Regions from separate parts of the Bacillus sp. AC266 genome, predicted to be linked through region 2. Evidence: a T-box and tRNA genes for the amino acid it is inferred to sense, from the RefSeq annotation. Region 2 holds a T-box; the other holds one or more tRNA genes.
What was found. A T-box is a leader RNA that pairs with one kind of tRNA and senses whether it is charged. The one in region 2 lies ahead of ileS2 (isoleucine--tRNA ligase), so its partner is inferred to be a tRNA-Ile.
Positions count from the first base shown of each region.

Region 1: it has a tRNA-Ile gene. The T-box ahead of ileS2 (isoleucine--tRNA ligase) is inferred to sense a tRNA for this amino acid. The anticodon was not compared.

Region 1 covers NZ_CEEDEC010000002.1:536,205-552,054, reverse strand. The annotation lists gene AC0IXC_RS10345 (sugar phosphate nucleotidyltransferase) at 1-1,012, opposite strand, end outside; gene phoU (phosphate signaling complex protein PhoU) at 1,359-2,015, opposite strand; gene pstB (phosphate ABC transporter ATP-binding protein) at 2,188-3,003, opposite strand; gene pstA (phosphate ABC transporter permease PstA) at 3,032-3,898, opposite strand; gene pstC (phosphate ABC transporter permease subunit PstC) at 3,900-4,850, opposite strand; gene AC0IXC_RS10320 (PstS family phosphate ABC transporter substrate-binding protein) at 4,878-5,795, opposite strand; gene AC0IXC_RS10315 (peptidoglycan D,D-transpeptidase FtsI family protein) at 6,318-8,444, opposite strand; gene AC0IXC_RS10310 (MFS transporter) at 8,554-9,831, opposite strand; gene sodA (superoxide dismutase [Mn]) at 9,954-10,565, opposite strand; tRNA gene AC0IXC_RS10300 (tRNA-Ile) at 10,789-10,862, opposite strand; gene yqgB (protein YqgB) at 11,102-11,869, shown strand; gene AC0IXC_RS10290 (hypothetical protein) at 11,935-12,306, shown strand; gene ispG (flavodoxin-dependent (E)-4-hydroxy-3-methylbut-2-enyl-diphosphate synthase) at 12,472-13,575, shown strand; gene AC0IXC_RS10280 (Fur family transcriptional regulator) at 13,660-14,073, opposite strand; gene AC0IXC_RS10275 (metal ABC transporter permease) at 14,087-14,920, opposite strand; gene AC0IXC_RS10270 (metal ABC transporter ATP-binding protein) at 14,920-15,690, opposite strand.
Region 2 covers NZ_CEEDEC010000002.1:897,128-912,977, reverse strand. The annotation lists gene carB (carbamoyl-phosphate synthase large subunit) at 1-448, opposite strand, end outside; gene AC0IXC_RS12405 (carbamoyl phosphate synthase small subunit) at 433-1,530, opposite strand; gene pyrC (dihydroorotase) at 1,527-2,813, opposite strand; gene pyrB (aspartate carbamoyltransferase) at 2,797-3,711, opposite strand; gene uraA (uracil permease) at 3,859-5,151, opposite strand; gene pyrR (bifunctional pyrimidine operon transcriptional regulator/uracil phosphoribosyltransferase) at 5,298-5,840, opposite strand; gene AC0IXC_RS12380 (RluA family pseudouridine synthase) at 6,044-6,952, opposite strand; gene lspA (lipoprotein signal peptidase LspA) at 6,957-7,415, opposite strand; gene AC0IXC_RS12370 (TraR/DksA C4-type zinc finger protein) at 7,541-7,870, opposite strand; gene ileS2 (isoleucine--tRNA ligase) at 8,029-10,794, opposite strand; T-box leader at 10,867-11,091, opposite strand; gene divIVA (septum site-determining protein DivIVA) at 11,143-11,649, opposite strand; gene AC0IXC_RS12355 (YlmH family RNA-binding protein) at 11,739-12,506, opposite strand; gene AC0IXC_RS12350 (YggT family protein) at 12,522-12,785, opposite strand; gene AC0IXC_RS12345 (cell division protein SepF) at 12,792-13,262, opposite strand; gene AC0IXC_RS12340 (YggS family pyridoxal phosphate-dependent enzyme) at 13,282-13,956, opposite strand; gene pgeF (peptidoglycan editing factor PgeF) at 13,962-14,771, opposite strand; gene AC0IXC_RS12330 (YlmC/YmxH family sporulation protein) at 14,889-15,167, opposite strand; gene sigG (RNA polymerase sporulation sigma factor SigG) at 15,461-15,850, opposite strand, start outside.

The DNA of each region.
Region 1 (15,850 bases), 360 kb from region 2:
CAATACTTTTTTGAAAAAGTGTAACATCATCTTCGACCATTGTATGATCTCCTATTGTTGTTTCTAACAACTCACAATTTTTTCCTATATGAGAGTTTGCAAAAATGATGCTTTTTTGAAGATGAGAATAACTTGAAACGATACTATTTTTCCCGATAATAGAGTATGGTTCAATTACAGCCCCTGCACCAATCATTGCTCCTTCTCCAATAAAAGAAGGGCCATGAATTTTCGTCCCTTTTCCTATCGTTACACCTTCTCCCATCCACACCATCGGTAATACTTCTGTATATGGAATAGGCACCTTCAATTTTTTCGTCAACAAATCGAATTGAGCTTGCCGATATTGATCAAATGTACCAATATCTAGCCAATAGTCTTCTGATAAATATGCAAATAAAGCATTTTTATTTGCCAATAAAGGAAACACATCATGACTGAAATCCGAAAATTCCATGGATGGTATGTAAGAAAAGATTTCTGGCTCCATTATATAAATACCTGTATTCACAATATTAGAAACTACCTCATTCCAGCTCGGCTTTTCTATATATCGTATAATTTCTTGTTCTTTATTCATTACAACTAAGCCAAATGAGAGTGGGTTTTCTACTTCTTTCACAAACATCGTTACCATTCTCTTCTCCTGTTCATGAAATGCAATTCCTTCTGATAATTGAAAGTCAGTTAGTGCATCCCCACTAATAACAACAAATGTTTCATCTAAAAAACTTTCGGCTTGCTTAATACTCCCTGCTGTTCCAAGCGGAGGAGAATCTTCAAAATAATACAAGTTAACTCCCCACTTACTACCATCACCAAAGTATTGCTTAATAGCGGTACTCATATATTGAACTGTAATTGCAATTTCACGAATACCATGCTGACGTAATAATTCAATATTATATTCAAGAACTGGTTTTTCTAACAATGGTAACATCGGTTTTGGAGTATTACATGTTAATGGTCTAAGGCGTCTCCCTTTTCCTCCAGCTAAAATAACCCCCTTCATATACTTCAGCCTCCACTTATATAATGTTCAAGAACTCCGTATATCATTTACCCCACATTAACTGCAGTAAAAGTCCGGTTTGGTACGATCTAACAATCAGCGAGAGACAGCCCCACTAATTAAAGCCTCACTTTATAAATAAATGTACCTTTTAACTCCCACCAAAAAAGAAAGCGCTTACCATTAACTTGGTAAAATAATTAATAAGACGTAACTAACATATATGTACTTATTTTTCCATTAATTATGATACATCTTATCATCATAGACTAAAGGAAACAATGAGCTTTTTTTGTCATGTTTTGACTAAAAAAAGCAGGTGATTTCTCATCACCTACTTTTCCCCCTACTCATTCAATAAATAATGCTTTCCTTTTACTACATAAAATACATTCTCGGCAATATTTGTAACATGGTCTGCTACACGCTCAATATATCTTGCAACAAAGGATAGTTGTGTAATTTGTGTAATCGCTTCTGGTTGTCCAGGGATAGATGAAATAAATTCACGAATCGCCTTCCCATAAATTTCATCAACTGAATCATCCATTTCAGCAATTTGTTTAGCAAAAGTTAAATTTTCTTGCTCATATGCTTCTAATGCTAAATTTAACATCTTATGAGCAATCTCAAACATTTCCTCAATATTATGTAAACTAACAACCACTTCTTTTTCACCAAGACGAATTGTTGATTTCGCAATATTAACAGCATGGTCTGCAATACGTTCTAAATCTGTCGCTGTTTTAATTGAAATGAAAATTCTTCTTAAATCACTCGCTACAGGCTGCTGCTTTGTAATAAGCATAAGCGCAAGGTCATTTATTTCCTCTTCTAAATTATCCATGCGATAATCCCCATCAATGACTTCTAACGCTTTCTCTACATCCCTGTTGTGAAGACCTTCCATAGCAATCAATAAAGCTCCACTTGCTAACTCACCAAGCTCGATCACCTTTTGCTGTAACGTTTTTAAATCACATTGAAACTGTTCTCTTACCATCATTTCTTCCCCCTCAATATTATGTGCCATTTTATATAAATCCCCTACCCAGCCTCTTGTATGTTTATTAAGCCTTGAGAAAAGAGAAATATTACTCCCCTATTTAAAATGAGGTAAAAATGAGAAATGCCCTCTGTTAAGAGGGCATTTACTCTTAGCCTTGCTAGCGATATCAACCAAATCGTCCTGTAATGTAGTCTTCTGTACGCTTATCTGCAGGTGTTGTAAATAATTTGTTCGTATCTGTATATTCCACAACTTCTCCACTTAAGAAGAAAGCAGTTTTATCTGAAATTCGTGCTGCTTGTTGCATGTTGTGCGTTACGATAACAATACTAAAATCTTTCTTTAACTCCTGAATTAATTCTTCTACTTTTGATGTTGAAATTGGATCTAGCGCCGATGTTGGCTCATCCATTAAAATTACGTCTGGCTCAATCGCTAAGCAGCGTGCAATGCATAGACGTTGTTGCTGACCACCAGATAAACCGTATGCATTATCATGCAAACGATCTTTTAACTCATCCCAAATAGCTGCGCCGCGCAAGCTATTTTCAACAATTTCATCAAGTGTTTTTTTGTCACGAACACCATGGATTTTCGGACCATATGCTACATTTTCATAAATAGATTTTGGGAATGGATTTGGCTTTTGGAACACCATACCCACATGCGTACGTAATTCTTCAACTGGATATGATTTATCAAATATGTTTCGTTCTCTATATTCGATAACGCCCGTAGTTCGAACGATAGGCACTAACTCTACCATACGATTTAGCGTTTTTAAGTATGTTGATTTCCCACAACCACTTGGACCGATAATCGCTGTTACTTCATTCTCATGAATACTTAAGTTGATATCTTTTAAAGCATGGTCTTCTCCGTACCATAAATTTAAATTTTTCGTATCAAATACTATTTTTTTTGGTGCTGTCTCAATCTTTTTTTCATTTTTCACCTGTACATTTACTACTGTTGCTACCATTTGAATTCCCCTTTCATCCACTTCCAACTTATTTTCGATTTCGTAACCATAAGACAAATATATTTATAAAGAGCAACAATCCTAGCAAAACAATCATCCCAGCTGCTGCTACATACTGAAATTCTTCTTGTGGTCTACTCATCCAATTAAAAATTTGAATTGGTAAAACCGTAAATCTATCAAACATACTGAACGGAACATAATTTGCAAAGGCAAGGGCCCCAATAACTAATAATGGTGCTGCCTCACCAATTGCTCTCGATACCGCTAACGTACATCCCGTTACAATCCCTGGCAAAGCGACTGGCAATACAATTTGATACATCGTTTGCCATTTCGTAGCACCTAATCCGTAAGAAGCCTCTAGTAATGAGCTCGGCACAGTTCTAATCGCTTCTTGACTAGCTACAACAACAGTTGGTAAGACGAGTAAACTCATCGTCAGTGCCGCTGCCATTATGCTCTCTCCCAAATGGAGAGCGTATACGAAAATAGTTAACCCGAGTAAACCAAACACAACGGAAGGTACCCCTGCTAATGTTTGATTATTTAATTCAATTAACTTTTTAAAAACGGACTCCTTCGCATAATGCTCTAAATAAAGAGCTGTTCCGACTCCGAATATAAAAGAGACTGGTATAACAATGCTCATAAATAGTATTGTTCCTGACAAAGCAGCGACAATCCCAGCTTCTCTCGGATTACGTGAGGCGAAGTTTGTAAAGAAATCTATTGAAAGATAACTTATACCTTTTTCAAAAATTTGAAAAAGCAATATAAAAAGTATTACTACTGAAAACAAAATTGCTATATAAAACAAACACTTGTAAATCCGATCCTTTAAAAAACGCGATGCCATATTTTCTTGTATGTTCTTATGGTTTAACATTCGCATATTATGTCAACCTCCTAAAACGGCGCATAATATATTGCGAAATGATATTCATAATAAAAGTAAACATAAATAACGTTGCACCTACAGCATACATGCTGTAATAAGTAATCGTTCCGTGCGGAGCATCACCTAAACTCACTTGTACAATATAGGCTGTTAATGTTTGAATAGAATGAGTCGGATCTATCGATACATTAGGTGTTGATCCAGCTGCAATAACAACAATCATCGTTTCACCAATTGCCCTGGAAGCTGCTAATATAATCGCTGCCATTATGCCCGTAAAAGCCGATGGAAACACCACTTGTTTTACCATCTCAAAACGAGTTGCTCCTAGCGCTAATGAGGCTTCTTTAATTCCTTTCGCTACAGCTCTCATCGCATCTTCAGAGAGAGACGCAATCGTCGGGATCATCATAAACCCTATAACAATACCTGGACTAATAGCATTAAAAAACTGCAAATCTGGTATAACCCGTTGTAAAAGTGGTGTGACAACTGTTAACGCGAAAAAACCATATACAATTGTCGGGATGCCTGCTAGTAGCTCTAACAACGGTTTTAATATTTTCCGAGCGCCATTCGAAGCGTATTCGCTTAAAAACACGGCACAACCTAAACCAATAGGAATTGCTACGAACATGGCAATTGCTGTTACAAGGATTGTTCCACATATAAGTGGTAATATACCGAATTTGGGATCTTCAAAAAAAGGTAACCATTCCTTCTCTGTCAAAAAAGAATACAATGATATCTTTTGAAAAAACATGATTGTTTCATTTGCCAACGTAATAATAATTCCAAGTGTCGTTACAATGGACACGCTAGCAATGGCTTTTAGTATTAACGGAACAATTCGATTGATTCGCTGCGTTTTTTTTCTTCTATTTGTATTTCTCTCAATCAAATGTTGTACAGAAAATGTAATTTGACTTTTGTCATTATGAGCCAAAGATGAAAACCCCTTTCCACCCTGACATTACCTTTTTATTTCTGTTAACATTCGCAGCTGTTCATTATATTTTTCTTTTGGTAATTTTACATATCCGACCTCTTCAGCAAGGCTTCCAACATGCTTAATCATAAACTCAACATAATTTGCTACATTAATTTTATTTCTGATAGATGCATGATTCACATACGTAAATAGCGGCCTAGATAATGGCTTATACGTACCCGACTGAATGGTCTCTTTCGTTGGAAATACACCATCCACCTGTATTGCTTTTACCTTATCTCGATTGGCCATATAATAAGCATATCCTACAAAAGCAATGGCATTTTTATCATTCATTACCCCTTGCATAATAACTTGATCGTCTTCAGACAAAGAAACCGTTTTTACAAGGCGATTATTTTGTAAGACAACATTTTGGAAATAATCATAAGTACCAGAGTCTACGCCTGGCGCATAAAATTTAACTTGTTCACGAGGCCATGATGAATGAATTTGTGACCATCGTTTCAATCTTCCATTTTCACTCCATAATAGACGTAACTCGTCTATCGTCATATTGTTTACCCACGTATTTTGACGATTCACAACAATCGTTAGACCGTCATAAGCAACCTCAAATGGTGTAAATTGAATGGATTTTTTCTGCATTGCATTTTCTTCTACCGGTTTCATCAATCTCGAAGCATTGTTTATATCTACTTCTCCTTTACTGAAACGATTAAATCCTCCCCCTGTCCCAGAAATACTAATAGAAATTTTCACGTTTGGATGGGCCTTTGTATATTCCTCTGCTACTGCCTCTATAATAGGGAAAACCGTTGAGGATCCATCAACTCTCACTTCTCCCATTTCATTTGTAGCGAATGCAGTAGACATATTAAAACAAAGGAAACATGTCGATAATGTCAAAACTTTAATCGATGCGCTCATCCATTTCACGTGTTCTTCCTCCTAGAAGTAACCGGAAATAACAGGATTACAGATATAAGAATACTGCTAAACTATTAATTCGGTTTTAATTATTTGTAAAAGTTTTGTAAAGTCCCACAAAAACAACTGTATACACAAACTTTATTTTCACTTTTGTACTTTAGATGCAGGAAATTTTCTAATCATCCATAAAGCGAAACTTTAATCAGTGGGGGTTTTGTTCATTCCCCCACTGATTATTAGCCCTCACCAATCGGGCGTTTACGGGCAGCAGGGCTCCCACCTAACTTCTTTGCTCCAGCTGAATTTTGAGGTGGGAATTTTACCGCCCTCAAACGCGGGATAAAACTGCTATCGCCTATCACACACAACAAACTTAGAGCGTATGCACTAATCTTGTTGTGTTCATCGTTTTTGAAACTACATGTTTTTTCAATATTTTATGCTTGTCCACATTTACTAAACCATATGCGTAAGGCATAAAAAAAAGCACACTATCTTTTCAGATAGTGTGCTTTTTTTACAACTTTTTTATTCATCATCTTGATTTTTATTTTTTTTCGCTTTTTCATCTTGCGGAGCTTCACCAGTTAATGCTTGTTTTTTCAACTCAAAGTAAGCGTCCATTATTTCACGACTGATATATCCATTAATCCCTGTTTTATCATCGTGTACCCATGGCACAACAACAGAAAATGCTACTTCTGGATCTTCAAGCGGGGCATAACCTACTAATGTTAAGTTATATGTTTCAACACGCTCACCTTTTGCATTTCTACCAATCTCTTTATCTCCGCCATATACAGTTTGAGCTGTACCTGTTTTCCCAGCGGCTTTATACGGTGCACCTGCAAAGTATTTTGTAGCTGTACCACCTGTATCGTTAAACACTTGTCTAAATCCTTCTTGAACACGTTTAATTTGTGATTCAGGCATATCAACACGATTTAATACTTTCGGTTCCATGGATTGAACAACTTTTCCAACTTCCTCTGGCTTCGCCGATGGCTGACGAATTTCCTTTACAACTTGGGGTTGCATACGATATCCACCATTTGCAATCGTCGAAATATATTGCGCTAATTGAAGCGGTGTATACGTATCATACTGCCCGATTGATAAATCTAATAAGAAACCTGGTTGATTTCCTTTACCTATTTGACCAGCAGTTTCATTTGGCAAATCAATTCCTGTTTTCACACCAAGTCCAAACTGACCAAAATAGTAACGCATAGTATCGAACGCACTTTTCGGAATATCTAACGTACCGCCTCGTACATATGGAACCCCAGCGATATTCATCGCTGTTTTAAACATATAAACGTTAGAAGACATTTTTAACGCTGTCAGGTCATTAATATACCCCATCGTTTTCCAAGATGACTTCGTAGGTGTCCCTTTTAATTTAATCGGTTCATCATACTGTACAGCTCCAGGTTGAATCGCACCAGTTTGATATCCCGTAAGTACTGTCGCACCTTTTACAGTTGAACCCATCGGATAAGAACTTGTCATCGTTCCTAATGCAAAATCATCTACTTTCGTTTCCCCGTCTTTATTCACTAATTGTTTCCCCGCCATAGATAAAACTTCACCATTTTTCGGGTTCATCATTACAACGAATGCACGGTCTAAAAGAGGTTCGCTCCCTTTAAATCTCATTAAGTTTTTTGTAAGAATTTCTTCTACGCGCTTTTGTAATTTCATATCGATCGTTAAATTTAGATCGTTACCTCGTTGTCCTTGTGACACATTAATAGTTTCTAAAATATTACCCTCTTTATCTGTAACATTTCTAACTTCAGCTTTTGTGCCGTGTAAACTATCTTCGTACTGTTGCTCAAGGTAACTTTTTCCTACGCGATCGTTACGATTATAATCACGAACAAGATAGTGATCTAATCTTTCTCTCGGTAACCCTTCATCAGAAGAAGTTACACCACCAAGTACACTTCGGAACATATCGTCATACTTATATTTTCGCTCCCAGTCAACATTTGTATCTACACCTGGTAATTTCGCTAAATTTTCACTAATAATCGCGTATTCTTCCGGTGTTGCATTTTTTTTAACGATTTGCGGCGTCATTGCATATCCGCTTTCCATCTTACTTTTGATCGCCAATATTTCTAAATCTTTTGCTGACAGTTGATTAATCTCTTCTTCTGTTACACGATTTCGTTGACGTTCATCTAGTTCTTTATCGTCAATTTTATTCGCTTTAAACTCTTCACGATCTTTTTTTGTGATTTTTGCTTCTGCTTCTTCTTTATGTAAAGCAAGCCAATAATCTTTCTTATCGCGATCTGTTAACTTATCTGTTGGGACTTCAATTAAATCTGCTAACTTTTTCGCCGTCTCTAAGCGGTCTGCTGCAGTTGATCCCTTCATTTTTGTAAATGTAATTGTACGAATAGGCTCATTATCTACGACCGCTTCTCCATTACGATCAAATATTTTCCCGCGTGGTACAGGATTACTTATCGTTGAGTTTTCTTTTTTCTCAACTTCATTTTTATATTCCTCACCACGAACAATTTGTACGTATCCAAGCCTTACAATAACCGCGGAGAACATTAAAAACACGCAAAAAAACAACACGTTTAACCGAAAAGGAACGTGGGTCTTTTTCTTTTGTTGTTTCTGCTTCTTGCTCATACAAACCCCCTCTACCAACAGCTATGTAATGTGAAAGGGACACCTTCATACAGGTGCCCTCACTGCTGTCTTACATCTTTTTCTATTCTAGCATAAAACACGCGATAAGTTAACCTTCTGGTTCAGTTTGATTCTGCGTGCTTCCTTGCGCTACAACACTGGTTTTGTTCACATTCCCCTCATCATATTTGACATTTTTAACTGCAAAATAAATAAGGAAATGTCCAGCTCCTAAAATACATAGTAAGAAAGGTAAACTTTTTTCAGGCGGAAAAAATATGACAGCACATAAAAAACTTAAAATGGAACAGATTCTTCCGGCATTTAACCATAATTCCCTGACCACTATATATTCTACACGCCATTCTCTCGCCTGTTTTGCTCTACCAATTACATCGTATGTCATTGAGCCGTACGGAACGAGTAAAATCGGATATGCAACTGCAATACATGCTGCATAAATAAGTAATTTCGTATATGTAACATTAAAAATAACTAAAAATACGACCGCATATAAAATAATGCCACCAAGTAAAATTGCTTTTTTTCGCCATTCTTTCTTTAACATACGAGCAACTAAATAATAGCATACAAATGATACTGCAGAATTCACTAAACTATATTTCCCTAGTGCTAACTCGCTACCAGATGCTAAATAGACATATACCGAAATAACGAAAATAAACGTTCCCTCTCTCAAACCTTGGAAGAAATGAGCGCGCGTAATTCTTCCCCAGTTTTCATCAACTTGCCGCTCTTTCAATACTTGCACAATTTCATAGCTTCCTTCACATTCCCTCTTCGATAAAAAAAAGCTTAGAACAACTGCAACCGCAAATAGCATTAACGAGAGGAAGAAAACGACAGTATAACCACTCCATTTTTCCATACGTGAAATTGTATATCCTGCTGCTATCGGTCCAATCATTCCAGAGAACGATGTAAGAAGTCCTAGAAAACCGTTAAAAAAATCTCTTGTTTCTGGTTCTGTAATCTCAAATGTCAACAAGTTAAAAGCGAGCCAATAAAAACCATAACCAACTCCTAAAAGGGCTCCCATTAACAAAATATAGTGAGATGCACTTTTTCCCGCTACTAAAACGACGATAAAAAAAACAGCTAACGTGCCTACACCGATTCTCAATAAAATCGAGCGATCAATACGTTTCGCTAATTTCCCGCCCACAAGAAATGTTAGAGGCTGCAATACAACGCTGGCCAAATTATACAAGCCCAGATTCACATAATTTTGTGTTTGCTTCCATAAATAAATGTTTACAAACGTATTCGATAAAGAAATTGCGAGCGTGTATAAACCTCCTATAACGAGCAATAATACTAAATCCCGATTCACTTCAACATCACCGATTACATGTTTCCACTTCATACACAACTCTCCTTTACTTCATGTTCTAGTCTTCCAAAGACAAGCTCAATTATGTAAAAGGAGAACATAGAAAAAAGCTAGGAGAAAACCCCCTAGCTTTTTTCTAGCTGTATTAGCTTTAATTATTTTGCTTCTTGGTAAAGTTTTTCAGCAACGTTCCAATCTACAACGTTCCAGAATGCACCGATGTAGTCAGGACGACGGTTTTGGTAATTTAAGTAGTAAGCATGTTCCCAAACATCTAAACCGATAACTGGAGTCTTACCTTCAGTTAGAGGAGAATCTTGGTTTGGAGTGCTTGTTACTTCTAACTCACCATTATTTACTACTAACCAAGCCCAACCAGAACCGAAGCGAGTTGCGCCAGCTTTTGCGAATTCTGCTTTGAATGCATCGAAGCTACCGAATTTCGCTTCAATCGCAGTTGCAAGTTCGCCTACTGGTTGTCCCCCGCCGTTTGGAGATAGGATTGTCCAGAAGAATGTATGGTTAGCATGTCCGCCACCATTGTTACGTACTGCTGTACGGATTGCTTCAGGTACTTCGTTTAAGTTTGCAACTAATTCTTCAACGCTTTTGTCAGCTAATTCTGCATGACCTTCTAAAGCAGCGTTTAAGTTTGTAATATACGTGTTGTGATGTTTTGTATGATGGATATTCATTGTTTCTTTATCAAAGTGAGGTTCTAAAGCATCATACGCATAAGGTAAATTTGGTAATTCGTGTTTTGCCATTGTTATATTCCTCCCGGTTTATGTATTGTCACTACATATGTGACCTACAACTTCATTCTACCCTAATTGCCATAGGGTGCAAACAAATAAATCGCTTTGTCTTGCTATCATTAAAGTAGCAAAATTCCCACTTCTTTTCAATTAAAATGCTCATATATTCCGAAAAAAAGCTTCCTTCTACAAGGAAGCTTCCTGCTGACATAATAAACATATGAAATGGATATGGACCCTGTAGGACTCGAACCTACGACCGGACGGTTATGAGCCGTCTGCTCTAACCAACTGAGCTAAGGGTCCACGATTATGTATGTACCATTAAAAACAACTAAATTCCAATCGGATATATCGTTTGAAAAATGTAAGATAAATTTACCATATACGAAAGAAAAGTGTCAATTGTATTTTTCTCTACTAAAAGAAGTAAATTAATAAGAAGGAATTTAGTCTTCTCTACTATATGTAAATATAATATATCTTGAGCTTCTCTAGATTCGTACGTTACAATGATTTTATACATACATAAAGGAAGTGAATCTATGTCCATTTTTACACAGCTAGCAAAAAGCGTATATTCGCCTAAAGATATGGCGCTTTTCCGTTTTCAAAAAATCGGTAAAACCATTTTGTATATTATGCTTCTTTGCCTAATCACTACTATTCCAAGAACTTTCTTGTACGGTAGCGTTATTCAAGATGGTGTTAACATGGTAAATAAAGTAATCGAAAAAGATTTACCTGATTTTAAAATTGAAAATGGCGAGCTAACAGCTGATATTGATCAACCTATCGAAAAAGAAGATGGAAATGCCCTTTTCGTATTTGATCCAAATTCAACAGACTTAGAAAAATATCAAAATAAAACAGGTTTATTTGTTTTAAAAGATAAAGTAGTCTCCATGGGGAATGGTCAAACACAAACATACTCCTATAATGACTTATTAGGCGCATCTCTTGAGAAAAAAGATTTACAAGATTTCATTTCGTTATTTGACAGTATTTATCCAATCTTATTATTCGTTATTGGGTTCTTACTGTACTTGTTCCAATTATTTATTACCTTTGTAGGAGTTACATTGCTTGCCTTCATCGGTTCTGCGATGAGCGGTCAACGCAAATTATCTTATAAACAAGTTTGGACATTAACTGCTTACAGCTACACAATTCCAACAATCTTCTTTATGATTATGGATTTATTCAAAATAAACGTACCTGGCGCAACATTCATTTACATTGCAGTTGTTTTAATCGTTCTATACTTAACAATTAAAGAAGTTCCAAAGCCGAAAGAAAAACAAGAACTATAAAAAAATGCCTAAATAGGCATTTTTTTTTTGGACAAGCATATATTCCTAGCAAAGGAGTGAAGGATATGAAGAGATTAGGTGTACTCTTATTCGTGCTTGTCCTCGGTTATATATTTTATTACGACATAAAAATCGGTACTTTACCGATGTTAAGTTCATACAAAAAAACATCTGCTGCCCAAACGATAAAAAAAGAAAATACAGATACAAAACAAAATAAAGAGAAAGAAACAGAAAAAGAAAAAGAAACGGATACAGCTTATAAAGCAATCGAAGTAAAAACTGGCGATACCGTTCTTTCTATTACAGAAGCGATTAATAAGAAAAAAATTCCTTCTATTGAAAAAGTAATTGATGATTTTAAGCAATTAAATAAAAATACATCTGCTACAAAAATCCAAGTTGGAAAGTCTTATAAATTCCCCTTATATCAATAAGCAATCACTTAATCCTTGTCAATTACATAAAGGCGCTGATACAATAGTAAAAGTGAAACCGAGTACTTTGGTTTCTATAGCCCTTTCTCACACATACTATCATTGATGTAAGGGACTAAAATAAGAAACTTCTTTTATAAGGAGAGCGATCAATTCGTGAATGAAATGACTCAACGCACAAAAACACGTCCAGTTAAAGTCGGTAATTTAACAATTGGCGGTAACAATGAATTAATTATACAAAGTATGACGACAACAAAAACGCATGATGTTGAGGCTACAGTTGCTGAAATTAAACGTTTAGAAGAAGCTGGCTGTCAAGTTGTTCGTGTTGCTGTTCCAGACGAACGCGCAGCAAATGCTATTGCTGATATTAAAAAACAAATCAACATTCCACTTGTTGCTGATATTCATTTTGATTACCGCCTTGCTTTAAAAGCAATCGAAGGCGGCATTGATAAAGTACGTATCAATCCAGGTAACATTGGACGTCGCCATAAAGTAGAAGCTGTTGTAAATGCAGCGAAAGAGCGTGGCATTCCAATCCGTATCGGTGTAAATGCCGGCTCATTAGAACGTCATATTTTAGAAAAGTATGGATATCCAACTGCTGATGGTATGGTCGAGAGCGCACTGCACCATATTAAAATTTTAGAGGACTTAGATTTCCACGATATTATCGTATCAATGAAAGCCTCTGATGTTAACTTAGCAATTGAAGCATACGAAAAAGCTGCTCGCGCTTTTGATTATCCATTACATTTAGGTATTACAGAATCAGGAACATTGTTTGCTGGGACTGTAAAAAGCGCCGCCGGTCTTGGAGCAATTTTAAGTAAAGGCATCGGAAATACACTTCGTATCTCTTTAAGCGCTGATCCAGTTGAAGAAGTAAAAGTTGCACGTGAACTATTAAAATCATTCGGTCTTGCATCTAATGCCGCAACACTTATTTCTTGTCCAACTTGTGGTCGTATTGAAATCGACCTAATTAGCATTGCTAATGAAGTCGAAGAATACATCTCCACACTTAAAGTTCCAATTAAGGTTGCAGTACTCGGCTGTGCCGTAAACGGTCCTGGTGAAGCTCGTGAAGCTGACATCGGTATTGCCGGTGCACGCGGAGAAGGTTTATTATTCCGTAAAGGGCAAGTCGTTCGTAAAGTACCAGAAGAAACAATGGTAGAAGAACTGAAAAAAGAAATTGATGTAATCGCTGCTGAAATGGCTGCTGAACGAGAAAAAGAAAAAGAAAAACAAGAACAATAAAAAGAAGGTTGCCACAATTTTTGTGAGCAACCTTTTTTTACATTCAAATTAAAAACTCGTCAGTTATATAACTGACGAGCCCTCTCATTTTGCACATTTTGGGCAACGACCATATATTTCAAACTTATGCCCCGTTACCTCATAACCTTTAAAATCTTTATTCATAAAATCCATCGGGCAGGAATTAATCTCTTTCGTACCACCACAATCTAAACAAATGAAATGATGATGATGTTCCATAATGGAGCATGTAAAACGGAAATGCTTTTCACCATTTAATTCCGTTTGCTCTAAAACACCGACTTCAGCAAAAACCGTTAAGTTACGATAAATCGTATCAAAACTAAGTCCTGGATAATCACCCTTCATATGCTCTAAAACATCTTTCGCAGTTAAATAACGATTATGAGCTGCGAATAATCTCAGCATCTCTTCCCTTTTCCCTGTATGTTTGTATCCCTTTTCCTTCATTAGGCGTAAAGCTTCTGTTAGATTCATACCTATCCCTACTTTATGCAGTTTTTTTCTTTTTCCATAAAATTGCACCAATTAAAATAAGAACCGCTATCATAACAATTGTACCACCTGGAGCTAAATCAAGTTGATACGAAGCAAACATTCCACCAATTACTGCAATTTCACCAAATAAAATGGAAAAGAAAATTGTTTGTTTAAATCCTTTTGCAGTACGAATACTTGCTGCAACTGGTAACGTCATTAAAGATGATACGAGAAGAACACCTACAACACGCATTGATACCGCAATTACAAGAGCAACTAATATAATGAAGATAAAGTGAATCCACTTTGCACTTAAACCGGTTGATACAGCGTATTCCTCATCAAATGATAGTAAAAACAACTCTTTGTATAATAAAACAATCGTCGCAATAACAACAATTGCTACTATACCAATAATAATTAAATCCGCACTTGTTACAGCACTTACACTACCAAATAAATAACTAAATAAATCCGTATTGAATCCATTAGCAAGTGAGATGAAGATAACTCCAATCCCCATCCCTGCTGAAAGTATAATCGGGATTGCTAACTCTTGATAATGTTTATATACAGTACGTAATTTTTCAATTAGCAATGCTCCACCGATTGAAAAAAACATCCCCATATATAAAGGGTTTAAAAACCCACCGGTAAAGATTGTCTTTTCAAGTAATAAACTTGCTGCAATTCCTGATAACGTCACATGACTTAATGCATCCGCAATAAGCGACATGCGGCGAATTACAACGAACACGCCGATAAGTGGTGCGACAAGCCCTATTAAAATACCAGCGTATAAGGAATTACGTAAAAAATCATATTGTAAAAAATCCTGTATCATTATATCCTCCCGTGATGCCCATGTTCATGTTCTAAGCGATGAACATGATGTCCATATAAAATCGACATTTCTGCATCTTCTAACTCTCGGAATTTCTCTACATTCCCATGGAAATGTAAATGCTGATTCAAACATGCAACATGCGTCACCTTCTCTGTTACAGCACCCATATCGTGCGTAACAAGAATTAACGTAATTCCCAATCTTTTGTTTAAATCCTCTAGTATCTCATAAAAACTTGCCACATTTTTCACATCAATCCCAACAGTAGGCTCGTCCAAAATAAGCAATTCCGGATCACTTACAAGTGCACGAGCAATAAATACACGCTGTTGTTGTCCACCAGAAAGTTCTCCAATGTTGCGACCTCGAAACTCGCTCATACCTACATCAGCAATCGCTTTTTCTACTTTCGCATTATCGTCTTTCGTAAAAAAGCGAAAAAGCCCTTTTTTCGAAACGAGCCCCATTGAAACAACCTCGAAAACAGTTGCCGGGAAACCTGAGTTAAAGCTACTTGCCTTTTGGGATACATAACCAACTTTATTCCACTCTTTAAATTTCTTACTATCAATGCCAAACAATCTAATACTTCCTTGCTTTGGTTTTAAAACACCCAATAAGCATTTAAGTAAAGTCGATTTCCCTGAACCATTCGGTCCAACTAAACCTAAAAAAGCTCCCTTCGGAACTTGCAAATTAATATCTTCTAACACGTTGCGATCTTCATACCGAAACGTTAATCCTTCTATTTCCAATATATTATTCATAGCATCTCACCTATTTTAATTCAGAATGATTCCGATTTATCTCTATTTGAATTATAGTACAGCTTATTATAGTTGTAAACCAATCTGCCTAAAATATATTCTTTATTTCAAGAAACCTTATTATTATAACAAAAAGCAGAGAAGAATTCTCTGCTTTCAA
Region 2 (15,850 bases):
GAATAATCGTGCTAGATGGAATTGGTTCATTTAATTCCTGCATTAATGTACGGAATAAATCACGATCCTCGGCTTGCTCGATTGCTGATAATTTTGTTCCTAAAATTTCAACTCCGCACTCTTCAAGTATGCCTGATTTCGCAAGTTCAACAGCCATGTTTAGGCCTGTTTGACCACCTAATGTTGGTAGGAGTGCATCTGGACGTTCTTTACGAATGATACGGCTTACGAATTCTAATGTTAATGGTTCTATATATACTTTATCTGCTGTTGCAGTATCTGTCATAATTGTTGCTGGGTTAGAGTTAACAAGGATTACTTTGTAACCTTCTTCTCTAAGAGATTGACAAGCTTGTGTACCAGAGTAATCAAACTCTGCTGCTTGCCCAATTACAATTGGTCCTGATCCGATTACTAAAATTGTGTTAATGTCTAGGCGTTTTGGCATAACTCTTCCCCTTCTTTCTTGAAGTTTTCAATCATTGCTAAGAAATCTTCGAATAAATCATTTGCATCTTCTGGACCTGCAGAAGCTTCTGGATGGTATTGCACTGTAAATGCCGGGAACTTCGTATGACGAAGACCTTCTACTGTTCCATCATTTAAAGCAACATGTGTAATTTCCAGTTCTGTATTTCCAACTGATTCTTCTTCTACTGCGTAACCATGGTTTTGAGATGTAATTGCTACTTTTCCAGTTGCAAGATTTTTTACTGGATGATTTAAACCACGGTGACCGAATTTTAACTTACTTGTATTCGCACCAGATGCCAGGGCGAACAATTGATGTCCTAGGCAAATCCCGAATAAAGGAACTTTACCAATAATGTCTTTTAACATTTCAATTGCTTCTGGTACATCTTTTGGGTCCCCAGGTCCATTACTTAACATAATTCCATCTGGACTAAGGCGTAGAATTTCTTCTGCTGTTGTATTGTAAGGTACAACAATTACATCGCAATCACGCTTATTTAATTCTCGTAAAATACCATGTTTCATTCCGAAGTCTACAAGTACAACTCGGTGTCCACGGCCTGGACTTGGATATGGATCTTTTGTTGATACGCGTTTCACATGATCTGTAAAGACAGTTGCTTTCAATTGGCTAACGATGTCCTCTACATCCACATCCATATTGCAAAGACGTCCGCGTAAAGTTCCATATTGACGAATTTTTCTTGTTAATTTTCTCGTATCAATTCCTGCTAATCCTGGGATATTTCTTTCTTTCAAGTAATCATTTAGCGAAATTTCATTACGGAAGTTTGATGGGTGATCACAAATTTCGTTTACGATTAAACCATTTACAGATGGGTGAATTGATTCAAAATCATCACGGTTAATGCCGTAGTTTCCGATTAATGGATACGTAAATGTTACGATTTGACCGCAGTATGATGGATCAGATAAAGTTTCTTGATATCCAGTCATCCCAGTTGTAAATACAACCTCACCTGACTTTTCTATTTCTCCTCCGAAACCTTTTCCAATTAATACTGTTCCATCTTCTAAGATAAGTTGTCTTTTCATACTAATGCACTCTCCTTTTGCCATGCGATCTTACCACCAACGATTGTCATAACCGGCCAACCTTGGCATTTCCAACCTGCGAATGGTGTGTTTTTTCCTTTTGATAAGAATGTTGTTGGATCAATTTCTTCTTCTTGTTCTAAATCGATAATTGTAATATCAGCTGTTCTACCTTCTGTTAGGCGCCCTGCTTCTAAACCGAATGTGTCAGCTGGTTTTTCTGTTAAGAATTGAATCAGTTGCTCTAATGTAATGATTCCTTTTTTCACAAGGTTTGTATATAAAAGCGGGAATGCTGTTTCAAAACCAGTAATTCCGAACGGTGCTCTTTCAATCCCTTGCGCTTTCTCTTCTGCAGTATGCGGTGCATGGTCAGTTGCGATCATATCAATTGTTCCATCTAATAGTCCTTCAATTAACGCTGCATGATCTTCTTTTCCTCGAAGCGGTGGATTCATTTTAAAGTTAGGATCAGCCGATGGGATATCATCTTCACATAATACTAAGTGATGCGGTGTTACTTCTGCTGTCACCTTAATTCCAGCACGTTTCGCGTCACGGATTACACGTACAGATCCTTTTGTACTTACGTGACATACGTGGTAGTGACAATTTGCAGCTTCCGCAAGTAAGATGTCCCGGGCAATATGTACGGATTCACATACTGATGGGATACCGTTTAATCCGTGTTTCTCAGAAAACTTCCCTTCATGTACACATCCTTTATTAATAAGTGTGTTCTCTTCACAGTGTGCAACAACTGCCATATTTAATTTCGATGCACGCTTCATTGCAGCTAACATCATACTTGCATCTTGCACGCCTACGCCATCATCAGTGAAAGCAAACGCTCCAAGTTCTTTTAACGTTTCAAAATCGGTCATTTCAGAACCTGCTTGACGTACTGTAATTGCTCCATATGGTAATACATTTACATGTGCTTTTTCTTTAATACGCTTTTGCAGGTCTTCCATATGTTCTTTACAATCTGGTACTGGGCGTGTGTTTGGCATTGCGCAAATTGTAGTAAATCCACCTTTTGCTGCTGCAAGTGTTCCTGTTTCAATTGTTTCTTTATGTTCACCACCTGGTTCACGAAGATGAACGTGTACATCTACTAATCCAGGTGCGATTAACTTTCCATTTACATCGATTACTTCAGCATTATCTGCCGTAATATTTTCTGCTACCTTCGCAATTTTACCGTCTTGTACGAGAAGATCTGTTGCTACAATTGTTCCTTCTTCATTCATATAACGACCATTTTTAAACAAATAATTCATGTTTCATTCCTCCTAATACATTTGGTAATGCGCGTTTTAGTACAGCCATTCTTACGTAGACCCCGTTTTCCATTTGCTTGAATATGCGTGAGCGTTCACACTCGACAAGTTCACTCGCAATTTCAACATCACGGTTTACAGGGGCTGGATGCATAATAATGCTTCCTTCTTTCATACGTTTTTCTCTTTCAACTGTTAACCCATGTTGCTCGTGATACTCTTTCATAATGTCTGTTTCATAATGGTCATGACGCTCATGTTGTACACGAAGTAACATCATCACATCCACTTCTGGAACAAGTTCATCTAAACTCTTGTACGTTCCAAATGTGTTCTCTTCATCTTTCCACTCTTCTGGGCTTGCAAAGTAAATTGTCGCGCCCAGTTTCGTTAATGCTTCTGCATTAGAACGTGCTACTCGGCTATGACGAACATCCCCAACTATTGCAATCTTCAAACCTTCAAATCTTCCAAACTCTTGTTTAATTGTTAGAAGATCGAGTAGACATTGCGTTGGATGATTTCCACATCCATCTCCAGCGTTCAAGATTGGGATATTCACCTGATCTTTTAATTCATCGAAGTAACGATCTTGCTCATGGCGGATGACTACCGCTTTTGTTCCGATTGATTCTAGTGTTCTTATCGTATCGTATAAAGTTTCTCCTTTTTGTACGCTAGATGCATCTGCGGAAAAGTCTAATACTTCAAGTCCTAATCTCTTCTCAGCAACTTCAAAGCTAAATCTCGTCCTCGTACTATTCTCAAAGAACAAGTTCGCAACAAATGTTTGCTCTGTCGTTTTTCTCTCTTTTCCATTCGCGAAATCTTCTGCGTCTTTTAGGATTTCTGAAATTTCTTGTTCCGATAATTCACTCATCGTTAACAAATGGCTCATCGTCATCCCTCATCTTTCTGTTTTTTATGATAACACCATTGAATTTATATAACAATAACTGTATAAAAATACCCTAGTCTTTGAGACTAGGGTGCGTTAAAGTAGCCACCCTTTTCTATCTCACAGGACTGAATTAAAAGGTTATTTTTATGAAGCAATCTGCTTAGATTGTTTTGTTTTATTTGTTTGTTTTGTCTCTGGTAGTAGTAGATTTAATAGTACACCTACAATTGCTGCTAGCGCCATTCCTTCTACTTGGAACGATTCACCTACGTGCAGTACCGCTCCGCCAATACCGATTACTAGTATAACTGATGCAATCATTAAGTTTCGTTTGTCACCTAAGTCTGTTTTATCGTCTACCATCATACGTAAACCACTTGATGCGATTACACCGAAGAGTAAGATTGATACACCACCCATAACTGGTGTTGGAATCGAATGAATCAGTGCTGAAATCTTCCCGATAAATCCAAACATGATTGCGAACACTGCTGAACCGATGAATAAGTATACACTGTATGCTCTCGTAATTGCTAGCACACCGATGTTTTCACCGTACGTTGTATTCGGTGGTCCCCCTATTAGTGATGCGATCAATGTTGCTATCCCATCACCGAAGATTGAACGATGTAAACCTGGTTTTTCAATTAAATCTCTTTTAATAACATTTCCAAGTACAATTTGATGTCCGATATGTTCTGAAATTGTTACAAGTGCAACTGGCACCATTAAGAGTACAATTTTCCATGAAAACTCCGGAGTATATGTTACAAACGGTACTGTGAAGTCTGGTATGACAAACCATTTTGCCTCAGCTACTGGCTTTAAATCTACTAGCCCTTGGAAGTAAGCGAATATATACCCGCCGATGATTCCAAGTAGCACTGGTATGATACTGAAAAATCCTCTCCCGAATATGGAGCAAATGATTGTAATTGCTAATGTTACTAATGCTACTGAAAAGTGTGTAATGCTATACTTACCATCCGCACCGTTCATCGCCATGTTCACTGCTGTATGTGCTAAAGATAAACCGATTACCATTACGACTGGCCCAACTACGATTGGCGGAAGTAATTTCATAATCCATTCTGACCCAGATTTCTTAATTCCGAGTGAGATTAAGATGTACACAAGTCCCGCAAGCATTCCTCCAAGCATCGCTGCTCCAGGTCCACCTGCTGTTTTTGCTGTAATAATTGGTGCAATAAAGGCGAATGATGATCCTAAATATGCTGGTACTTGACCTTTCGTTATTAGAAGAAACGCTAGCGTTCCTAATCCACTTGATATTAAAGCTACTGATGGATTCAGTCCTGTTAAAAACGGAACAAGCACTGTTGATCCAAACATCGCGAACAAATGTTGTATACTTAATAATAACCATTTTCCCGGTTTCGGTACTTCATGAATGTCTAACACTGGCTTTTGCTCCATTGTTACATCCTCCTTCAGTTTTAATTTTTGCAATAAAAAAACTCTTTGTGCCTGTGCACAAAGAGTCCTACACTTTCGTATGCCAAATTTGACATATGAAAGCCAAGACCCTTTGGCAGCCTCACAGGACTACATTTAAAAGGGCTTTACTTATCGTATATGCTTACTCGATCTTGTTGATCTGTCTCTTGCAAATCAACTTCGATACGCTCTTCACTAGATGTTGGAATGTTCTTTCCTACATAATCAGCGCGAATTGGTAATTCACGATGACCTCTATCAACAAGAACAGCTAATTGGATTTGTGATGGTCTACCTAAATCCATAAGAGCATCCATTGCTGCTCGAACTGTTCTTCCTGTATATAACACATCATCCACAAGGATAACTTTTTTCTTCGTAATATCTACAGGAATATCAGAACCTTTTACAAGTGGTTCTTTATGTTTCGATTGTAGTGTTAAATCATCACGATACAACGTAATATCTAACTCTCCTACTTCCATCTCTTTTCCTTCAATTTGACCAATTCGTTCTGCCAAACGTTGTGCAATAAAAATTCCACGTGTTTTTATTCCGACAAGAACACAATTATCGACACCTTTATTTCGTTCCACGATTTCATGACTAATTCGTGTTAAAGCGCGGCGAATCATTTGGTCATCTAAAACGACAGCTTTCTCTTGCATGCTCTACACCTCCAAGTTTTTTTCTTGCGTGAGAGTAATGGTATAAAAAAAGTCCTCTCAGCGTGTGCGAGAGGACTTTTGAAAAAAGGGTACAACATACCCTAAGTATTTCAAACCGTTACCTTCTCAACCTCACGGGGCTGTGTTAAAGGATCATTATTTAACTGTTGTCAGTATCTCAGTTTTCTTATGATTTGTCAATACTATTTCCGTAAAATATTTAGCGCTTCTTCAAACACTTCTGGAATCGGTGCCTCAAACTCAATATATTCACCAGTACGAGGGTGATCGAAACCTAAAATCCCTGCATGAAGTGCTTGTCCATTCATATCTAATGTTTTCTTCGGACCATACTTTGGATCCCCTGCAAGTGGATAACCAATATATTTCATATGAACACGAATTTGGTGTGTACGTCCCGTTTCTAAGCGGCATTCTACAAGTGTGAAATCCTTAAATCGCTCTAACACTTGGAAATGTGTAACTGCATTCTTACCATTTTCATCAACAGTCATACTTTGACGTTCTTTTTTATCACGACCAATTGGAGCGTCAATTATTCCTTTATCATGTGGAATTACACCATGTACAATCGCTTTATAACGTCTTGTTACCGTTTTTGCTACAAGTTGATTTACAAGTGATTCATGCGCCATATCATTTTTAGCAACCATTAATAATCCAGATGTATCCTTATCAATACGGTGTACTATACCAGGACGCATTACACCGTTAATACCTGATAGGTCTGTACAATGATGCATAAGTCCGTTTACAAGCGTACCCTTCGTATGCCCTGGTGCTGGATGTACTACCATGCCACGCGGCTTATTTACAACTAGTACATCGGCATCTTCATAATAAACTTCTAAATTCATATCTTCCGGTTGAATATCTAACTCTTCTGGCTCGGGAATTGTTACTGTAATTTCATCATTTCCTTTTACTTTATAATTCCCTTTAACTGATTTCCCATTTACTGTCACAACAGCATCTTTAATCCATTGCTGCACTTGTGAACGTGACCATTCACTGTTTATTTCTGCAACGAATTTATCAATTCGCTCGCTTTTTTGTTCTTCTGCAACTGTTACTTGTACTACTTCACTCATTCAATTACTCCTTCGCTTTCTTTCCTTCTAATACTGTTTGAATAATAATTAATACAACTCCAATACATAATGCTGAGTCAGCTATATTGAATACCGGATAGTTGTACGAGAAAATATACACGTGAATGAAATCCACTACTTCTTGTCTAAATACACGATCAATAAAATTGCCAATTGCTCCGCCTAAAATTAGACCTAATGAAATACCTAGAAGCTTGTCCGTTTTCGCATATTTTTTCATATAAAATACGATAAATGCTACGAAAATGACTGTAATAATGTAGAAAAACCACATTTTATTTTCTAAAATACCCCAGGCAGCTCCTCTATTTCGATGAGATGTTATGTATAATACATTATCGATAATCGGAATGCTCGTACCCAATTCCATGTTCTTTACAATTAGCCACTTCGATATTTGATCGATGGCAATGACAAATAACGCTATTACATAATATATCATTTTCATTTCCCCCACAAAGACAGTGTACCTCAAAATTTTAGCATAGCTGCTACCTTTTCACAATGAACCTTTGTAGAAGAATAAAATAAATTAAAAAAAGGTAACATAATATCGTTGTGCGTATTTCATACATTTACCTTTTCATAGAAAAATTCATGAATAGTACGAGCAGTCGGCATTGTTTTCATTTGTTTTGTAGAAATCGCTCTTCCAGTTTCTTCACAAATACCGTACATATCTATTTCCATTTTAAACAATGCACGTTCTACATCTTTTAAATCCTCTTTTATATCATGTAATAGCAATTTTTTCTTTGTCTCTTCCTTTATTTCGTATCCAAGTTCTTGCCCAAATTCCATATAGTATGTGTGCATTACTTCTTTCGCCAATCTATCTTGCAACTCTTTTCTCATCAATTGTAATTCTTCTTTTATTTCCATATAAATTTCATTCACGTGTACATTCCTCCCAGCTGCAATGTACAATTAGTGTGTCCGAAATTTCCACGCTTACCTCACACACATTTTTCCTTCATAGGAAAGAGAGTGAAAGTTATTTTGATATATCATCAACAAAAAACTGACTGCTATTATGAGCAGTCAGCTTTTTTTCATTATTTTACATAATTTTCTTTAACAACCGTTGCACAACGCTCACATAATGTTTCATGTTCTGCATCTTTACCAATTGTTTCTGAAACAACCCAACAACGTTCACACGTCTCACCTGTCGCCTGTGCTACAACTACAGCTGTATGCTCATACTTTGGTGCATCTGTTGGTGCTTCTTCAATTGTACCACCAAGTTTATACTCAGAGACGATGAATAATTGCTTTAAGTCTTCGCTAATAGACTCTAACATAGCCTTCATTTCTGCAGTCGGATATAGCGTAATGCTCGCATTTAATGACTTACCAATTACTTTCTCATTACGAGCTACTTCTAACGCTTTTAAAACGTCATCACGTAATGTCATAAATGCATCCCATTTTGCTCTTAACGCTTCTGAACCCTCTACTTCTGTAGCTTCTGGCATATTAGTTAACTGTACGCTTTCTTCTTCTGCACCAGGAACATATGGCCATACTTCATCAGCTGTATGAGGTAAGATTGGCGTTACAAGTTTCGTTAATGCAACAAGAACATCATATAATACAGTTTGAATTGCACGACGATCCGCGTGATCTGCACCTTCAATGTATAAAATGTCTTTTGCAAAGTCTAAGTAGAATGAACTTAGATCAATTGTACAGAAGTTGTGAATTGCATGATATACAGCAGCAAAGTCATATGTTTCATATGCATCTTTTACTTTTGTAATTAAGTCATTTAACTTCACTAACATGTAACGATCTACTTCACGAAGTTCAGCTACCGCTACTGTATTTTCACTTGGATTAAAATCATCTAAGTTTCCTAATAAGAAACGGAATGTGTTACGGATTTTACGATACACTTCTGCTACTTGTTTTAAAATATCATCTGAAATACGTACATCAGATTGATAGTCAACAGAAGATACCCATAAGCGTAAAATGTCTCCGCCTAATTGATCCATAATTTTCTTCGGTACGACGATGTTTCCAATCGACTTACTCATTTTACGTCCGTCACCATCTAGTACGAAACCATGGCTTAGTACGCCTTTATACGGAGCTTTACCAGTTACAGCAACTGCTGTTGATAATGAAGAGTTAAACCAACCACGATACTGGTCAGATCCTTCTAAATATAAATCAGCTGGACGTTGTAAGTCTTCGCGCTCTTCTAATACCGCTTGGTGAGAAGAACCTGAATCGAACCATACATCCATGATGTCTGTTTCTTTACGGAATTCACCATTTGGGCTACCTGTATGTGTAAATCCTTCTGGTAATAAATCTTTCGCTTCACGCTCGAACCATACGTTAGAACCGTGCTCACGGAATAAATCTGCTACATGATTAATTGTTTCATCTGTAATAATTGGATCACCATTTTCTGCATAGAATACAGGAATTGGCACACCCCATGCACGCTGACGAGAAATACACCAGTCACCACGGTCACGAACCATATTATGAAGACGAGTTTCTCCCCATGCTGGTACCCATTTTGTTTCCGCAACAGCTTCTAATAATTCTTTACGGAACGCTTCAATAGATGCAAACCACTGCGCTGTCGCACGGAAAATAATTGGTTTTTTCGTTCTCCAATCATGTGGGTATGAATGCGTAATGAATGCTAGTTTCAGTAACGCGCCTACTTCTTCTAATTTTTCCGTAATTGGCTTGTTAGCTTTATCATAGAATAAGCCTTCAAATCCAGGTGCTTCATTTGTTAATACACCTTTATCATCAACTGGGCAAAGTACTTCTAAGCCATACTTTTTACCAACAACGAAGTCATCTTCCCCGTGTCCTGGTGCTGTATGAACACAACCTGTACCTGCATCTGTTGTTACGTGCTCTCCTAGCATAACTAATGAGTCACGATCGTAGAATGGATGTTTTGCAACTGTATACTCAAGTTCGCTACCTTTTACCGTTTTCACAACTTCAGCATTTTCCCACTCTAACGTTTTTGCAACTGTCTCAAATAGTTCAGAAGCGATGATATATTTCTCATCATTTACTTTCACAATAGCATATTCAAGTTCTGGGTGAACAGAAATACCTAAGTTTGCAGGTAACGTCCAAGGCGTTGTTGTCCAAATAATGTATTTCTCATCACCTTCTAATACGTTCTTTCCATCTTTTACAGGGAATGCTACGTAAATAGATGCTGATTTTTTATCTTGATATTCAATTTCAGCTTCTGCTAAAGCTGATTCACTTGTTGGAGACCAGTAAACTGGTTTTTGTCCTTTATAGATATAACCTTTTTTCGCCATGTCACCAAACACTTTAATTTGTTGTGCTTCATAAGCTGGCTCTAAAGTAATATATGGATTATCCCAATCTGCACGTACACCTAAACGCTTAAATTGTTCACGTTGACGTTCTACTTGCTCATATGCATACTCTGCACATAACTTACGGAACTCAGCAACTGTCATTTCTTTACGCTTTACACCTTTATTTGTTAAAGCTTGCTCAATTGGTAAACCGTGTGTATCCCAACCTGGTACATATGGTGCACAGTATCCAGTCATTGATTTAAAACGAACAATAAAGTCTTTTAACACTTTATTTAGTGCGTGTCCCATATGAATGTCACCATTTGCATATGGAGGTCCATCATGTAGTACAAATAAAGGACGGCCTTTCGTATGTTCTTGTACCTTTTCATAAATATTCATTTCAGCCCATTTTTCTTGCATTGCAGGCTCACGTTTCGGTAAATTCCCACGCATCGGGAATTCTGTTTTTGGCATTAGTAATGTATTTTTGTACTCCATGCTCAATTCCTCCTTAAATATATAAACGACAGACCTTAAAAAAGGGAATAAAAAAGAGACCTCTCATCCCCAAAAAGGGACGAGAAAGTCTCCCGCGGTACCACCCTAGTAGACCATATACAAATGCATAAGGTCCTCTTTATATTCTTAACGCGAATATACGCCTACGCTTACTAAATTTGTTCAGCGCGGAACTCCAGGGTGATATTCCCATTATCTCCTTATCCTGAGCTTACACCATCCTCAGTTCGCTATATAAGGTATGAAAAAGGTACTTATCCCTATCTTCGTTTTTCTTAATAAATATGCTGTTTAAAATTATATGTAATAATGAGAAAAACGTCAAGCTTACACTGTTTCTTCTTTTTTCAACAGTTCGTCCACTTCGTCTTCTAATTCAATTAGTTTATCCCAATCATCGTTGTTTAACATTTCAAGTTGTGTTTCTAATAACATACGGAAACGAGTTCGGAATACTTTCGCTTGTTTCTTCAACTCTTCAATATCAAAAGCAACTTTTCTTGATTTCACTAACGCTTCATTAATGATACGATCTGCATTTTTTTCTGCTTCACGTACAATTAATTTTGCTTCTTTTTGTGCATTACGCTTCACTTCTTCAGCAGCTTCTTGTGCGACAATGATAGATTTGTTCAGCGTATCTTCAATATTAGAAAAATGATCTAACTTTCCTTCTAATTGTGCAACCTTTTCTTCTAAAGCTTTTTTCTCACGAATGACTAATTCATAATCTTTGATGATTTGATCAAGAAACTCATTTACTTGATCTTCATCGTAGCCACGAAACCCGCGACCAAATTCTTTGTTATGAATATCTAATGGTGTTAACGGCACAACGCCACCTCCAAGTAGTTATCTAAATTTCCTCTTTCAATTATATCTTTTCTTCGACAAAATAAGAGAATTTCCTTCTAAAAAACCAATCATTTTAGTATACCATACAAAACTCTCCATTTGTCGCGCTTCGTTTTACCTTCTACAGAAAATAATTTACTTCGTCCATACCCTCTAACCGAGAAAACATCCCCTGGAAAACATTCATACGAAGTTTGCTCTACTGTTTTCCAATTGACTTTTACTAAGCCACCTTTTATAAGAGGCTGTACCTTCTGCCTAGATATATGTAGCATTTCAGCTAATAAAACATCTAGACGAAGTGACGAAACAGTCCCAGATTTTTCTCCCCATTTTTCACCTACACGCAAAATTTTCTCTACTTGTATAGGAGAGAGTGTGACTTTCATTTTCCCTATTGATTGTAAGTTCATTTCAATATACGATACAACTTCTTTGGCAACTGCAATTTGGGCACGGTCTTCTTGAAGCAAAATATCACCACATTTTTCCCTTGTTAAACCAAGCGACATGAATGCACCTAATATTTGCCTATGTTCTAGCGTAAAAAACTTGGAAGGATAGTCAATTTCTAATACTTCTACTTGAAATTCCTCTTCATTTAATTCTAGATAATCTGGATAAATTAGTGCTCTTTTCCGTTCGGCTTCAGGCATCGCACCATCAAACCGTACAGCTACATCTCCTTGCCCTATTACCATAGAAACAATTTGTTGCTGTCTTGGATCAAGAAAATCTGTTAACTTGACTTGATGGTACTCAGCAGCCTGTTTCCACTCTAATACTTTATCCACAAAGACCTCTTCATCAGGTCTAAAATGCTCATAGATGCTCATGTATTTAACCTCACACTATAAAAAATAGTTGAATAAACTCACTAAACCACCTCTAGCAAGTTTCAAGGCAACAATAGCAACAAGTGGAGAAATATCAATCATACCAAATGGTGGAATAAACCTCCTAAACGGCTCTAAATACGGTTCGCAAATACGCGCAAGAAAATCTCCAAAAGCTGATTCCTTTGCGCCAGGAAACCATGATAGGAGAATGTAAATAATTAGTGCCCACGAGTAAATCTCGATAGCAGTAAGTAACACTGTTAAAACTGTTGTCATGGCGTATTACCACCTCTTTATATTTGTCTCTTCTTCTTCACCGAATAACTCTGAAATCGCACCAACGATATCAACATTTTCAGGTGTACACATAAATGTTTTCGGGCCTATTTTTTGAATATCCCCGCCTATAGCGTATACAGTACCACTTAAAAAGTCAACGATACGTACAGCTTGATCTGTAGACATTCTTTGCAAATTAATTACAACAGCTCGTCTACCTTTTAAGTGATCCGAAATGCCTTGCGCTTCCGAATATGTACGTGGTTCTAGTAAAACAACTTTTGAAGATTGCTTCGCTGTTTCAATACTCACTACATTTTGCTTCGGTTGCACTTTCGCAAACGGAACATCTTGTTGTTCTGGGGGATCTTGTTGCTTTGTCATGTCTGTTTGCTCCTTTTCATAACTATATTGAGCTGCTTCTTTTTCTTCCGGTGTGTCAAAAAAGAAGTATTTTACTTTTGACCAACTCATAATAACTTTCTCCTTCCTCCTACGCTTTTCCTACTAAAACCGTTCCCAAACGAATATATGTAGCGCCTTCCTCAATTGCAATCGTGTAATCATTTGACATTCCCATTGATAATTCTTTACATGGTGCATGTAATAATTCTAGCTCCTGCACCTCTGTTTGTAGCATGCGCAATTCCTTAAAGCAGCGACGAATCTCTTCCTCTTCTCCTGTAAACGGAGCCATTGTCATTAATCCTACCACTTCAATCTTATCCAATTCTTGCAAACTTTGAATAAAAGAAATTGTTTCTTCTATCGCCAATCCTTGCTTTGATTCTTCAGATGATGTTTTCACTTGAATGAAGCATTTAACTTTCTTATCAGCACGTTTTTGAATTTCTTTTGCAAGCGAAAGACGATCTAATGAATGTAAATAATCAATCTCATTAATGATTTCTTTTACTTTTCTCGTTTGCAATGATCCAATAAAATGCCAATTCACTTTTGAACCGAAATGCTCGTATTTTTGTAAGAAACCTTCATTTCTATTTTCACCTAAATCAATAATTCCTGTTTCAATTACTTCGCTTGTTTTTTCAATCCCTACAGTTTTTGTAACTGCAACGAGCTTAATATCTTTCATCGAACGTCCAGCTCGTACACAAGATTCTTTAATTACTTCGTTTACATCTGCTAAATTCCCTTGCACTGTCACTTACTTCACTCCTCCTTAAAACCTATGAAACTCAACATTCTCCCCGTCTTACCTTGATCACGACGATGAGAGAAAAATAATTGTTCTTCACAGCTTGTACAAAGAGATGACATTACAATATGTTCTTCTTTTATGCCTGCTTGTACACATAATATACGATTAACTTCTTTTAAATTAATTGCATACTGACCATCAGAAATTACTTTATGAGGAACAGATCCGTTTACTACTTGCTGTGCTGCTGTTAATACACGATCATCAACAACATAACAACATGATCCGATTGCAGGACCAATTGCGACATGAATTTCATCACTTGAAACACCTTCTGCATTCCACTTTTGAATCATTTCTTTCGCAATCTCTGTTACAGTCCCTTTCCACCCAGCATGCGCAAGTCCTATCATATCATGTGATGGTGCATAAAAATAGAGCGGAACACAATCAGCGTAACAAGATGTTAAGAGAACATCTTTGTTAGTCGTATAAATGCCATCCGTTTTTGGAATACCGTCTTCATATGAATAAACGCCTTTCCCTTTTTCTTGCAGTCCTACTTTCTCAACATGATGGTCATGAACTTGTTCAGAGCAAATCCATTTTTCTAATGGTTTTTGTAACTTATTAGCTAAAATGCGTCTGTTTTCATGAACATTCTCCACGATATCATTCACATGTAATCCTAAATTCATCGCATGAAAGGAGCCTGTACTTACTCCACCATCTTTTGTCGTAAATCCAACAGTAATGTTTCCAAGTTCTTTCCACGCTTGTAAATACAGTATACCGTCCGCATATTTAAATGGTTCTCTCATAAAGCGACTCCTTTTAATTAAAATAACAGAAAAAAGTATGGTACTTCCTGTCTATTTTACCATACTTTTATTTTTTCATAATGACAACAGAAAAAAAAGAGGAATTTGTAATATTCTTTATGAAATTGTCGGTGTTTGTATTGATTCTGTTACAGAATTAACATGATCTACTTTTACAAGTATGACATCTTCTCCAATTTTCATAATTTGCTCCCAAGGAATCACAAATTCTACTTCCTTCCCAAAGAGTCCAAGCATTCGTGCCTGCTTAGAAATAATAACCGCCCTAATCTTTCCTGTGTCTATATCAATATCAATATCTCCAATATTCCCAAGCCTCTTTCCATCTGAAACATTTACAACATCCTTCATTTGAAACTCCGAAATCCGTATCATATTCATCCTCTCCCTTATATCATGAATCGTAAGTACGCTCTCAAATAAAGTGAAACCTTAATCAGTGGGATTATCCCCATCCCTACTGATTATTAACCCATGCCAATCGGACTTTTACGGGCAGTCCCGCTTCCATCTAACTTTTTACTTCAGCCTAATTTCGAAGCGGATAAACAGTATATAACCGCTACTAATAGAACATCCATTTTATTTTCATTATATGAACCTACCCAATCTACTATGAGCGCAAAATATTATATATAAAAAAGACCTCACCATAACTGGTGAGGACCTTATCCTTGAATCGTCTTATTCATTTGCTTAATAGCAGACTTCTCCAAACGTGATACTTGAGCTTGAGAAATCCCAATTTCTTCGGCAACTTCCATCTGTGTCTTTCCTTGAAAGAAACGTTTTCGAATAATCATTTTTTCACGATCATTTAAACGCTTCATTCCTTCTTTCAACGCCAGTTCTTCAACCCACTGCTCGTCCTTTTGTTTTTCATCCTTTAATTGATCCATAACAAAGATAGGATCTCCTCCATCGTTATAAATCGGTTCAAATAATGAAACCGGATCTTGAATCGCATCTAGTGCAAAAACAATCTCTTCATGTGTCACTTCAAGAACTTTCGCAATATCCATTGCTGTTGGTTCTTTTGAATTTTCAGCAATCAATTT